DNA from 3 places in the Paenibacillus sp. NPDC058367 genome. Region 1 is predicted to be linked to each of the others. Evidence: riboswitches for the same ligand, from Rfam matches in the RefSeq annotation. Region 1 holds a riboswitch; each other region holds the start of a gene.
What was found. Region 1 has a riboswitch for cyclic di-GMP ahead of ACFWMP_RS17740 (thiamine pyrophosphate-binding protein). Riboswitches for the same ligand answer to the same signal wherever they lie in the genome.
Positions count from the first base shown of each region.

Region 2: linked by a shared signal. The riboswitch ahead of ACFWMP_RS04260 (DUF6612 family protein) and the one ahead of ACFWMP_RS17740 (thiamine pyrophosphate-binding protein) in region 1 are both predicted to bind cyclic di-GMP.
Region 3: linked by a shared signal. The riboswitch ahead of ACFWMP_RS25020 (choice-of-anchor A family protein) and the one ahead of ACFWMP_RS17740 (thiamine pyrophosphate-binding protein) in region 1 are both predicted to bind cyclic di-GMP.

Region 1 is NZ_JBHXIZ010000003.1:193,668-198,476, forward strand. It holds gene ACFWMP_RS17730 (helix-turn-helix transcriptional regulator) at 1-633, shown strand, start outside; gene ACFWMP_RS17735 (methyl-accepting chemotaxis protein) at 756-2,006, shown strand; cyclic di-GMP riboswitch class I at 2,197-2,292, shown strand; gene ACFWMP_RS17740 (thiamine pyrophosphate-binding protein) at 2,411-4,054, shown strand; gene ACFWMP_RS17745 (carboxymuconolactone decarboxylase family protein) at 4,065-4,433, shown strand; gene ACFWMP_RS17750 (hypothetical protein) at 4,473-4,809, shown strand, end outside.
Region 2 is NZ_JBHXIZ010000001.1:921,003-925,811, reverse strand. It holds gene ACFWMP_RS04270 (pseudouridine synthase) at 1-556, shown strand, start outside; gene ACFWMP_RS04265 (Cof-type HAD-IIB family hydrolase) at 828-1,628, shown strand; cyclic di-GMP riboswitch class I at 1,838-1,929, shown strand; gene ACFWMP_RS04260 (DUF6612 family protein) at 2,047-2,895, shown strand; gene ACFWMP_RS04255 (serine hydrolase domain-containing protein) at 3,196-4,368, shown strand; gene ACFWMP_RS04250 (ABC transporter permease) at 4,418-4,809, shown strand, end outside.
Region 3 is NZ_JBHXIZ010000005.1:385,579-390,387, reverse strand. It holds gene ACFWMP_RS25025 (alpha/beta hydrolase) at 1-929, opposite strand, end outside; gene ACFWMP_RS25020 (choice-of-anchor A family protein) at 1,102-3,108, opposite strand; cyclic di-GMP riboswitch class I at 3,219-3,309, opposite strand; gene ACFWMP_RS25015 (YhjD family protein) at 3,801-4,193, shown strand; gene ACFWMP_RS25010 (winged helix-turn-helix transcriptional regulator) at 4,637-4,809, shown strand, end outside.

The sequences.
Region 1 (4,809 bases):
TCCTCACATCGACTTAGTAACTCAGCAAATTACCTAAGCGAGCGTATTCATATTGATGGCGCCAGTTGGCATCCTTCGGATGAGACTTATCCGTTCCTTTCTGTACTGCAGAGAGCACTTTGGGAGGACCGCAAAGTAAAAATCACTTATCTCCGGAGCAACGAGAGAACGGTCCGTTTCATTGAACCTCTTGGGTTAGTTGCAAAACGCGGAGTATGGTATGTCGTAGCCAAAAGCAAAGAAGAACTACGGACCTTTCGTGTGTCCAGATTAGTTAACGTTGAGGAGACTCATGAGTGGTTTAAAAGACCTGATGACTTTGATTTAAAACAGTACTGGGAAGAGTCCACCACGGCCTTTAAAGCAGCACTGCCAAAGTATCAAGTAATGCTAAGGGTTAGAACATCTGTCTTAAAAGAATTACAGCGAGAAAGATTTGTCTCTGTCCAATTGATAGAGCCAACAAGCAATGCAGAGTGGGTGAACGTAGATGCCGAATTTAATACGATCGAGTCGGCCTGCCGGATAATCCTTTCTTTTAGTCCCTCGGTTATTGTACTTTCACCGCAAGAACTTTTAGAGATGGTAAAGTCTGCTATCGCAAAAATTTCCGCTATTTATGAGGATTTTTGACACGAAATCTAAAGAACTACTTCGAAAAGAAGATTTATGTCAGTTCTTACTATAGACCAATCACCTTTAAATCCCATATAATAACACCAATACATAATATTAATAAGGAGGACATTATACCAATGAACTGGATGCATAAACTTCCGTTAAAACAAAGAATTGTTGCCGGATGTTACCTCGTTGCCGCACTATTTGCCATTCCTGTTTTAGTTACTTTTATGATCTTAGGCAACATTATTTTGGGTATTGTTCTAATCGTAGTTCTTGCTGCTCTAACTTTCCCCGTGGCCCGCTTTATCGAGAGAACGCTTACATCTTCTTTTGATGACATCGCGAATGTATCTCATAGTATTTCAAAAGGGGATTTTACTAGTAGAGCCGATGAGAACGGGTCTATGGGGGACGTAAGTCGTTCCTTTAATACTATGATTGACAAGCTCAAGAAGATTTTGACAGAAGCATCACAAATCACTCGTCAAGTTATGGATGCAAGCCGTGGAATCGAAGATAAGAATCAGAATTTGAAAATTGTCATGGCACAGGTAGCCTCTTCGTCTAACGAGCTAGCTCTTGGTGCAAATGAAATATCTACGGATATCGCTGAAATGACAGAATCCATTAAAGATATTGAGAATAAAGTATCCAATTATACGAACTCAACGAAAGAAATGAACAGACGTTCAATACATACATTAGAACTAGTTGAACAAGGACGGCAGTCCGTTGATACTCAAGCTGAAGGCATGCGCAAAAACATCCAGGCTACTCAAAAAGTAGCTGATACTATCGAAGCCCTGTCTCATAATGCTCGCGGAATTACGATGATTACAAAAACCATCACAGAGATCGCTGAGCAGACCAACCTCTTATCGCTGAATGCCTCCATCGAAGCAGCACGCGCCGGGGAGCATGGTCGAGGATTTGCTGTAGTCGCACAGGAGGTTCGTAAACTTGCCGAAGAATCAACGGCTTCAACGAAGGAAGTCTTTGGCTTAGTTCGGAGCATCGAAACTGATATCAAACAAGCGATTGACAATATCGCTATCAACGAAGAAGTCGTACAGGTACAGAATGAGATGATCACTCAATCTGCTCATATCTTTGCTCAAATTGTGCAAAGTGTGCAGTATATTACCGAGCAAATCTCTTCCTTCTCTGCTGAAAGTGATCTGATGTTGGAAAGTGCCTTGAAAATCTCAAGTGCAATAGAGAATATCTCTGCAATCACACAGCAAACCGCTGCCGGCACCGAGGAAGTATCCGCCGCTATGAATGAACAAATTAATGCCCTGCAGTCCGTCGCTGAAGAAACTGAGAAAATGACACAGGCTGTGTTTAATCTACAGAAGACTATCCATATTTTCAAGTTTTAAGTCACTTGCAAATCATATAAACAAGACCAAAAACTCCTCCTAAGTTTTGACTTAGGGGGAGTTTTTTTATATCTATTATTTCATAGGTTGGACAAGACTTTCGTCAAAATTCGAGTTAATTTGCGAAAATATATTGACAAAGGTACTCTAGGAATATATTGTAAAGGAAAATTCTTCTTATAAATTTTAAAATTAATATTGGCAAAATCTTCGAAAGAGGATGACGCAAAACCATGGATCTACAGCCTCATTTTTAATCAGAGGCCATGACTGCCAGGTTGCAGAAAACCAAGACGACTGAACAATTGTTCAGTCTCTATGGCGATTTATGCCACCAACCTGTGCCCTAATTCAGAGCACAGGTTTTCTAATGTTTGATTTTAAAATAACAATCAACTTGTGAGGTGTATTTTTTGAAGACAGTCGCAGATTACATGTCGGAAGCACTACGGAACCTAGGAGTTACCCATTCCTTTGGTATTATTGGGAAATCCATTTGTCCTATTGTTCTTAAAATGGTAGATTACGGTATTGAATTTATTCCTGGGAGACATGAGTCCAGTTCCGGCTTCGAAGCAGCCGGGTATGCGCTTAAAACTGGAAAACTAGGTGTAGCTTTTGGTACTTCAGGTCCTGGTGGAACAAACCTATTAACTGCAGCAGCACATGCTAAGGCTAACAACCTACCTGTCCTATTTATTACTGGCCATCAATCTATTAAAGAGCTTGGAATTCCCCAATGTCAGGACTCTACTTCTTTTCTAGCTGATTTAGCTGATATGTTTAGACCTGCCACCTTATATAGCAAGCTTATTGAACGTGGAGATCACTTTAACACAATCTTTAATCATGCCATATCCATTGCTTTGAGCGGTAATCGTGGTCCAGTTCACCTTTGTATTCCCTTTGATGTACAAACGGAATTGCTAGAGGAATGTAATATTGTAATCCCTGAACGCGAATCACTGGTTAGCCATGCTAATATCGACCGTGTACTTGATGCTATAAATAACTCTAAGAATCCAATAATTATCGCGGGTAAAGGCGTTAACCGCTCAGGAGCACATAGTGAGCTAATTCAATTAGCGGAAACATTTAATATTCCTGTAGTTACATCTCCAGGTGGTAAAGGGGCTATAGCTTGGGATCATCCACTCTATCACGGTCCAATTGGAGTAGGCGGTTGTACCCATGGGGATGACTTGCTGAATCAAAGTGATCTATTTATCGTTCTCGGGTCACGTTTAAGTGATATGACTATTTGTAATCTTAAAAGGGAAAATCATCCTGCAACATTAATTCAGTTTGATAGCGATCCGACTTTTGTCGGAAAAATATTGTTCTCTAAAACGATTCCAGTGACTGGAGATCTACGGGACAATCTAGTTTACTATCTCAATAATATTGACACGAACAACATCACAAAACGCGAAGCACCGACAAATTCCGATTATACCGAAGAGCCTCCGATTTTACCAAACCTTTCACTTGCATCGGTCTTGAGTACGATGAGTGATTTGATTCCTTATAACAGCACAGTCTTTGTTGATGATGGAAGTCACGGTTTCCATGCTGCGAAATGGTACAAGGTTAAGAAACCGGGCAGTTTTGTTTTCGATGCTTACTTTGCTTGTATGGGTAATTCCATCGGAATGGCGATTGGTGCAAAGGTTGCTGCTCCAGAAGAAACGATCTTCTGCATTACAGGAGATGGCTGCTTTATGATGCTAGGCGCAGAGATTAACGCTGCTGTCTGCAAGGATATTCCTGTCATATTCATTGTTGTGAATAATAAACAGCTAGATATGGCTCTAAAAGGTATGGAAAAAACTACAGGACGTATTGACGGAACTATCTACGAAGTCCCTATGGATGCTGTGAAATTCGCAGAATCACTAGGCGCTAAGGGTTACAAATGTGAGACAGCGGAGGAGTTCGAAACAGCCATCAAGGACGCTGTTGCCATCAACCGTGTTGCCGTCATTGAACTGCTAACAGACCGTGATGAGGTCCCTCCGACTGCTCACCGTACTTTGAACCTAAATTAGGAGGTCACTTATGAAAGACAATGTAAACAGTGGTCTGAACCACTTCACGAATCTCTCTGGAGACTACGGAGCTAAAGCACTGGCTCCGATTAAAGAACATTTCCCCGATTTGGCTGAATTTATTATGGGGAATGCCTACGGCGATATTTTTCAACGCAACACAATCGAAGCTGACTGGAAGGAAATCGCAGTTATCTCTGCCCTGATTTCGATGGGTCAGTTTGATCAATTGGGTGTTCATTATGTCATGGCTCTTCGTGTGGGAGTTACTGTAGAACAACTCAAAGGTATTCTATTACACTTAGTACCCGCTATAGGGGCACCTAGAATCATCACCGCTTTTAATATTCTTCTCGAAACGATTGAAGAAATAAAGTAACTATTTTCAGTAAATTAAAATATCGGGAGAGATGTTAACGTGGGACAGTTTATTTTAAAGACAGACACTACTAAAAAAGTGATCAATATTGAGCTGGAAGGAACATTTTCTGAAGAAGATGGTCTGAAATCTATCCAAGCTTATCAACAAACTATTAATCCTATCACTCCAGCAGACTATGAATTACAAATCGACTGCAGAAAGCTAAACGTAACTGCACCTGATGTTGTACCTCTTTTGGAAGGTTGCTTCGTAATGTTTAAGAATGATGGATTTGTAAAAGTAAATCTAACCCTTGAGAATAACCCAATTCTTAAAATGCAGCTTGCTCGTCTGGGTCGTAAAGCAGGACTAGATAACATCGAGATCATTTCCA
Region 2 (4,809 bases), on a different contig from region 1:
CATATATCTTATGATGAACAAACCCCCGGGTGTCCTGTCAGCTACGGAGGACAAGCGGGATCGGACGGTTTTGGATCTTTTAAAGCACGAGTATGCACAGTTTGAACCGTTTCCTGTAGGAAGGCTAGATAAGGATACTGTGGGGCTGCTGCTGATCACTAATGATGGGAAGCTTGCCCATGAATTGCTGTCGCCACGTAAGCATGTCCCGAAAACGTACGAGGCAACCATCGAGGGCGATGTAGACGCGGATGATGTCGCGGCTTTTGCAGCAGGGGTGGAGCTGGAAGATGGCTACGTTACTTTACCTGCACACTTAACCATTCTTGGAATAGAGCGCGGCAGCAAAGTGATTTCCCATATTTCACTTATCATCACTGAGGGGAAATTTCATCAGGTGAAGCGTATGTTTCAGGCGGTAGGCAAAAAAGTCACTTTTCTGAAACGTGTATCTATGGGAGAATTGAAGCTGGATGAAAGTCTGCCGCTTGGAGCTTGTCGGGAACTGACGTTAGAGGAACTGGCACTCTTAGGCGCAGATGGGTCAGAAGGATAGTAGAGAAAATGATATATAAATTGATATATATATTGAATTTGGAAACTTGGGATAAGAGAAGGGAGAGACGGAGGGGAATTTTGGAACTGTAAGAGCGATAGCGACCGCCTTTGTTTCCGGATTTCATCCGCTTTTAAACGGTATAAATTAAGAAATCTGGAAACAACAGCGGCTGGAAGTCCAAACATTCACCATAGTTGCCACTGACACTTAACACAAAAAGCCTCAAGTTCAATTATATATAGAAAAAGAAAGACAAGGATGGTGGAGTATGAGATACAAACTGATTGCACTAGATGTGGACGGTACGCTATTAAATGATGATCACCACTTAAGCTCTGAGAATAAGGAAGCTATTGCTGAGGTTACACGTCTTGGCGGTCAAATCGTATTGTGTACGGGACGCAGTCCACAGAACTCGATTCCTTTCATGGAGGAAATGGGGCTGACTGGTTACGTGCTTGGTCACAATGGAGCAGCGACGGTACGAGTGGAAGATCGAGAAGTGCTGCATCAATATGGTATGGATGCACGTGGTCTTGACCCCTATATTGACTATTGCCGTAAGCACAATATTCATTATGATGTGAATACTGCTTTTGATATGTATGTTGATAATGTAGAGAATCTGACTAAAGAAGCTAATTATATGTATGAGCACTTCCGTATTGTGCCAGCGACGCTGCCCGCATGGGAAGATTTCCGTGAACCGGTTGTTAAGTTTACTGTATTTACACAGCCAGAAATCCTTGACGAAGCTGAACGTGAATGGCGTACTTGGGCTCCTGAGTACAATATTTTGCGGAGTGGTGAATTTTTCGTTGATTTGATGCATCCCGAATCTTCTAAGGGAAACGCATTAAGAAATCTCGCTGTGAAGCTGGGAATTCCGCAAGAAGAAGTCCTCTCAATCGGTAATTATTTTAATGATATTTCTATGCTTACCTATGCGGGGATGGGCGTGGCGATGGATAATTCTCCTGTAGAGGTAAAAGCGGCAGCGAATGCTGTTACGGGTTCGAACAATGAGCATGGTGTGCGTGATGCGCTGGTTAAATATTGTTTATCCTAATCTTTTTGATCCTGTAAAATAATTTTAGATGCAAAGCATAAAGCGGACTGGAGTCCTGTTTTATGCTTTTTTTTTTACGTTGACATAAGGATACGAGTAAATCGACAGGTGAATAGAAATGGAAGATAAGTCGTTTACAGGTAATTATAACCATGATAAAATTAGCGGTGGGACATGCGTCCGTAAGCTAATTAAAACTAATTGAATGTCCGCTTTAAAGGTAAAATCATCGAAAGATGATGACACAAAGCCATGGGTCTAAAGCCTTTCTACAGAAGGAAATGATCGCCAGGCCGCCATAGGGATGTCTTATGAAGCATAAAGGATAGCTCTAAGAATATGTAGTCAATTTTGAGCTCTTTTATTATTTCGACCTATACGGCGTTACATTATCGCAAGGGGCCGAAAGGGGAAGTACATGAACAGTTTTTTCAAAACAATAGGCACTAGTTTGGCAGTAGGTGCTTTATTGCTGTCCGGAACGATCAGATGGATGTCTAATCCTGAAGTCGTGTCTGCCGCTACCACAACAGCAGTAACCGCGGATCAAATGATTAGCAAAGTAACGGCAGCCTCTAAAGCAATAAAGAATTTTCACTTAGATGTGATCAAAAAACAGGATATTCAGAGCGGTGGGGTACGTATCAGCAACACTAACACACTGAAGCTGGATATTAATCGACTGCCGAATTTTGCTGCAGCCGGCACCGTTGATAGTAGTCTTTTAGAAACAACGTACAGTCTATATGCCAATGACAAGGAGTTTTACTATCTTGTAGACGGAAGTGAACTGATCGATGAATCTGAAGATGAAGGTTACGACGATGACGGTGAGCCAATCGATCCTGATGCGCAGTATTGGATTGGACTGGAGAAGATGGAGTGGGATTCTTTTTACTCCAAAGGTCAATACGATCCTGTTTCCATGCTTGATTCGGTAAAAAGTTATAAAAAATCTATGAAAGTCAGCACTGCTGGTGCTCAGACAGTCCTGCAATTCACGGTAACCGATCCGACAGCAGCTAAGGGAATAATCAAGCTCTATGACCAGGAGAACCTCTGGGATGGTGAGACAGTTCAACCCAAAAGCGTAACGTGGAAATTATTCGTCAATACTAAGACCTGGCAGACGGAAAAACTGACAGTCGATCTGAGTTATGTGCTGATAAGTGATGGAGAAAAGGATACATACAACACGAAAATCGAAGCTAAGTATTCCAAGAATAACAAAGGTACAACCATTGTAAAGCCCGCCGAACTAGAATAATAAGGTCGTTTTCATATGGAGTAAAAAGCGCTGTTCAGTAGAACAGCGCTTTTTGCTCCATTCATGACAGTAGCCAACAGGAAGTGAGATATGTAAAAAATAAATAAATATAAAATTGACCTACCAATTATTAGGATTTTAGTACATGCTATTTATGTGATTAATAATCTGAATTAATTTAATAGTGTATGAAATATCATGTTGTAACTATTATATTGAAAAGGTATTATAGGTTAGGTGTAAATTTACATTTTTGAGAATTACTATTCTTTTTAATGATTGATAGGGGGAGTGCGAATAATGTTATTATCCACAGAGCTTAGCAAGCTGAACGAAGTGAATTACAGGGAGGACCGATTAGAGGCACTTAATCATTTTTATGAGGATCTCTGTAATAAGAAAGTAGCCGATGGCTATATTTATTCTCTTAGTCGTTATGGAAAAATATTTGCTAATGGAGCGGGGGGACGCTTCAGTTACGAAGAAAATAGTGACCAAGATTTGAAAACGGATACAATTTTTCGAATCGCTTCTATTACTAAGCTGTTTACGGCAACAGCGATCTGGCAGCTAGCAGATGATGGTGAAATTTTTATGGGGCAGCCAGTTAGTTCTATTCTTCCGGAGTTTGATGCCGATCCTTTTAAGCCGATTACAATTGCTCATTTACTGACGCATACCTCCGGCATCGCACCTGATCATGGCACTATAAGTGATACCTACTATAAAAGTGCATGGTGGTATATTTATGAATCAGAGCTTGGAAAAGAAAACTGGATTAAAGCTGGACTTTCCTATGGTATTCGTTTTCCGGTAGGGACTCAATGGATGTATTCATCGTTCGGATACGTGGTTCTTGGTGCAATTATCGAGAAAATAACAGGTGTTATTGCAGAAGATTACATAATGGACAACATTGTAAAACCGTTAGGCATGACAGATACTTTCTTTGATATACCGCCTGAGAAAGCTGGTAGGATCGCTATTCGTTCGGAAGAAGCCAAGGAATATCTTCAGAAGCTGCAAAACGGGGAAATTACGGATGAAGAACAAAGGTCTGAGGAAGAAATCAAGACTCCCGGAACTGGTGGGGGAATGTATTCAACCGTTAATGATCTACAAAAGTTCGGAATCATGCTGCTTAACCATGGGGAATACGAAGGTGGTCATATCTTAAGTCGGATGGCTGTTCAGAAAATGACCAAGCGGTTCAATTCTGAAAAACTTCCAAACTACGCATGGGGAGATGGAGGAGCAGATAGACCATACGGTCTTGGGCCAGACCTTCGATATAATGAAAGTACATCTTATTCTGAAGGCACTTTTTTTCATGAAGGATGGGGGTCTTGTTCTTTGGTCGTTGATCCGGTTGAACAGCTGATTGCCGTTTGGTATATCCCTTTTCATAAAAATATATGGGACGGTAGAGCGATTTTCGGTACAAACAATGTGATCTGGTCCGGACTCGAATAAGAATAAGATTATATGTTGTGAGATATCAAAGATAGGCAGGATGTGACTTATGTTTGAGAAGATAAAGCACCGCTTTCGCGTTATGAGAGCGGTTGCTTTTGTTACTTATAAGGAATGGAGTGCGTACAGAACGCATTCGATGGTTTCTATTTTTGTAGGCCCGGTATATTTTTTGGTGCAGTATTACATATGGAGCGCTGTTTATAGTGGAGAATCCTCTATTAACGGGATGTCGCTCTCTCAGATGCTCTCTTATTTTTGTGCCACGATGTTGATCAACTACTTGACCATGGATTTTGCCGATTGGAATTTACAAATGCTCATTCGCACCGGGAAATTCATTACGTTCTCTTTAAGACCAATGAATCATATGTTCTATGCATTGTCTCAGAAGGCAGGGCATAGGGTACTTGGGCTTATATTTGAATTTATACCCTGTTT
Region 3 (4,809 bases), on a different contig from region 1:
ACATACTGATTCACAAAAGCTGTTACTACGTTTATATACCCCGTCTTATCCATATCGTAAGCTAACCCATGCCCTGCTTGCGGCACTACGAACTTCTCTTTGGGACTCTGACATGACTCATACAATTCATTCATCATACTATATGGTACAAAATTATCGGCATCCCCATGAATAAAAAGAATCGGCACCTTCGCCTTCCTCACCTGTTTCAAGGCAGACGCTTCACTAAAACCATACCCTGCTTTCAAACGAGTAATTAGACTCGCACTTTGAATAAAAGGGAAACTTGGCAAGCGATACATACGCCGTAGTTGGTAGGCTAATTGTGCTTTAACTGAGCTGTAAGCACAGTCCGAGACAATAGCTTTGACCTGCGACGGGAGATTTTCGCCTGAGGTCATTAGCACTGTAGCACCACCCATAGAGACCCCATGTAGTACAACTTGAGCACTGGGCCCAGTCTTTTCAATTATATAATCAATCCACTGCAAATAATCCTTGCGCTCATGCCATCCAAAACCAATATAATTCCCAGCGCTTTCCCCATGTCCCCTGGCATCGGGAATCAGGATATTAAAGCCCAGTCTCTCGTAATAGATTTTGGCGTACGCCCCCATGTCCTTCCCTTTTCCAGAATAACCATGAGCTAGAATCGCTGTACGACCTTCAGCACGATCCGAAAGGAGCAAGTACCCTCTTAGTTGTAGCCCGTCCTCAGATGTAATCTCCACATTCTCAAAGCTCTGACTAGAGATCCAATCCTTCCCCTCACCCCAAGAAGCCCCGGCAACCGGGGGATCAACCTTCAAATCACGATTATTACTCAGGAATTCCTTCGGTGCTCGTTTAATAGCAATTCCATAAAAGAAAAAGCCCGCATAGATCAGAGCTCCTATGGCGATGACAGCGCTAATGAAGAACCATACCAATTCATCTTCCCCGTCCTTTCCTCATATCCGTTGTAAATCAGTATAACATCTACTTAGAATGCGCCAAAATATAACAATCATAACAAAAGAAAACCGCCATCGGAATATGTCCCGAAAGCGGCTTTACTATTCTCCACGGCATAACTTGTATTCAAGCTACAATCACCGTTTATTATTTCTTGCTCGAGAATCTATTTCTCATTAGCAATCCAATAAGTGCAAAACCTAGACCAGTTACATAATAAGGGACTGAACTTGATTCTCCCGTTTTTGGAAGTTCATCCACAGGTGGATTACCTAGCGGGATTGTATCATCCACTACAGCAATATCCTCTGGTGACGGCGTTGGTGTTACTGTCAATACTGGTCCTAATGGAATCTCCTCCTCATCAACAAGTACCTCTGTATTGCTCGACGGTGTTGGTGTTGGTACTGGTGCTGGAGTCGACGAAGCTACAGGGCCCAGCGGCACAGGATCATCATTAACAACGATAGTACCAATTACAAATGATGGTGTTGGTGTCGGGAACACCGGAGGCTCCGGCGTCGGTGTTGGCGTCACTTCTGATGAAGGTGTCGGTGTTGGCGTTACTTCCGGCGACGGTGTCGGTGTTGGCGTTACTTCCGGCGTTGGTGTTGGCGTCACGGTCGGCGTTGGTGTTGGTGTTGGCGTCACGGTCGGCGTTGGTGTTGGCGTCACGGTCGGCGTTGGTGTTGGCGTCACGGTCGGCGTTGGTGTTGGTGTCACGGTCGGCGTTGGTGTTGGCGTCACGGTCGGCGTTGGTGTTGGCGTCACGATCGGCGTTGGTGTTGGCGTCACGGTCGGCGTTGGTGTTGGTGTCACGGTCGGCGTTGGTGTTGGTGTCACGGTCGGCGTTGGTGTTGGCGTCACGGTCGGCGTTGGTGTTGGCGTCACGGTCGGCGTTGGTGTTGGTGTCACGATCGGCGTTGGTGTTGGCGTCACGATCGGCGTTGGCTTTGGTGTGTGTGTTGGCTTTGGTGTGTGTGTTGGCTTCGGCGTTTGTGTTGGCTTCGGTGTGTGTGTTGGCTTCGGCGTTGGTGTTGGCTTCGGTGTCGGTGTCACGCACGGCGTAGGCGTCACGGTCGGCGTTGGTGTTACGGTCGGCGTTGGTGTTGGCGTCACGGTCGGCGTCGGTGTTGGTGTCACGGTTGGCGTTGGTGTTGGCGTCACGGTTGGTGTCGGTGTTGGTGTCACGGTCGGCGTCGGTGTTGGCGTCACGGTCGGCGTTGGTGTTGGCGTCACGGTCGGCGTTGGTGTTGGTGTTACGGTTGGTGTCGGTGTTGGTGCCACGGTCGGCGTTGGTGTCGGAGGTGGTTCTTCCCCTCCATATGGATACCAATGCATCTGCACCCCACCAGCAAATCCCTTTGCAATCAGCGTCCCATGCAGTTCACCGGAATTATAAGTTACTTTTGCAAGCGGAGCTAGGATAGTTCCTTCTATTGTTAAACTTCCAATGTCAACAGTGCTAGCTTCATAAAAATTAAATAATACCTTGTTAGGGCTACCTCCCCAGATTTGAAAGCTTGGAATGTTAACTGAACTTCCGCTAACGTTAATGATAACTGTGGCGCTATTTGCAATATTAAACTGTAAGCCATTAGCACCAGCGAAATCGGCAGCACTAAGATTAAGAACGTTAAATGGTTCCGGAGCATCAATCGTTATTTTCCCATATTCCTTTTTGAAAGTTCCTATTGTAGCAAGCGAAGAGAATTCATTAGAACGTCCAATAAGAAATTGCTCTTCAGCATCAAAATCAATAGGAGTCCCTTTTCTCGCTGGTTCTTTAAGATCTACACCGTTGCTGGAAAAAACACCACCATAAACGGATGCTCCATGAACAGTCCCATTAGTAAAACTGATGTCATTACCAGCGATAAGAACATCTCCACCTGGATTATCCTTGGATACGCCGTAATTCTGCAAAGTAATATTACCTTTGGCCGCAAGGCGCCCATGAACCTGATCATTAGATTGTTTGAAATCCCCAAAAATAAAAGTATTAAAATTCCCTGCAATACCTAACACAGGTGTAGGAGTATAGGGAAGCACCTCCCCAGCCGCATTTACCAAATGACCTCCAGAAAGACCACTACCTACCGTCAATATCCCCGCTAATACTAGTGCAAGCAGCGGTTTCATTCTTCTTTTCAAAAAGCACACCTCCTAAATCTATGATTTATATTTAATCAGAATAATTACCAGAAACTCTAAAGGACCTAACAACAAAAAAGACCGCCAAAAAAGAAGTGGAATTCCCTTCTCATGGCAGTCGGACGGTCATAGCGCATTTAAGACACTTTAGACTCCTGGACTTTGCGTCCCACCCTTTCAGGCGGTTTGCTATTATCATGATAATATATGTATTGACTTGCGGATTAGAACTAGCATTTTAAGCATCCTATTAAATAATCGTCTATGACTTTTAATACTTTTGAACTAATAATAGTTTAGCGCTCCATTCCTACAATTGTCAATCAATTCCTTTTGATATTCATACGCGTAAGCAAGCACAAAAAAAGCGCCTAAAGGCGCTTCACACAAAGGTTTTCCTTCAATTTTAAAGTAACTTTATCCAACCTAATATCGATATCCATAATGGAATACTTAGAATCAAACCAAATACCATTCCACGGTGGAGACTTCCTTCCTCTTTCATCCTAATTCTCCCTTTATATAAGTCTGAAGCATTATTTTTTATTATTACAATTTTAATATATTTTATTCTTTCTAATTTAGTTGTGAATTCAATCACATTGGACTATCTGTTTAGAAATACCATTGATTATTTTTGGAATATCGGGGTAGAATACGAATATACGTTCCCATTAGAGGTGATGAGATTCATGAATAGAGCTGAAAGCAGGGACAACATGCTGGTCAAATCTTATTTATTGCTTCCGATGATTTTATCAGCTTTCGAACGGGACTCCGCCATTCTATCTGCACATTTACGAACACCTACCCCCTATCTGGAGGTTCTTGAAACAGCCGCAGCAGTTGCTACAACAGATCTAAGAGATGTTCGTTCAGAGATGAGAAAACGGGGAATCAAGGTTTATGAGCAGAACAGACTTAACACGGGGATAGAAGCCAAATTTATATGTCGTGGATACCATGAACGAATGCTGTTGTTAAACGACATCGTCGCTGCCCAAGCTGCCATTCATATGCGCAGATATCTCGGTCTGGATATTTCATCTTTTAAGAGCTATGAAGAGCAGTATCAGATTAAGTGAAGTAGCGAAGAAGCTGCCCCCCTCCCTCATTTAATTAGCGAACAAAAAAATAGGCCTTACCATGGGAGTTGGCAAGACCTGAGAGATTTATACCACAAAACACTGGGGGGTGTTTGGTGTCTTCAATATATACCTTGAACCTGAAAATAAGATGATGCTCACATGAAAATTACATTAAAAACTTCAATTCGTCGCTTAGGCTATCCGCTTGGCACTTTTGATTTCCAACCAAAGAGGCCCGCTTCGCCGACAGAGAAAATCGACCGATTGATAGTTAGCCACGAGTGCTTTGAACAAATTGTTTCAAAATGATATAGTGAATTCGTTCTCACAGGATGACTTGATAGCAGGTTGTAAAACATAATAAAGTCGGGACCTGAGTACGGAGCGACAACAGGCGTTTGCCTTTTCGTTGAATATTTTCTGAAGGAGGGTAATAGCCCATGAGTGATGAAATCTGTATACCGCCTGGCATTCAACAGAAGGACACTAGCTTTGGCTACACCTTGTCTATTATTAGCGGTAAATATAAAATGACTATTCTCTACTATCTCTCTGAAAACAAGATCGTGCGGTTCAATGAACTGCAACGGGGTATCGGTACAATACCTTTTAA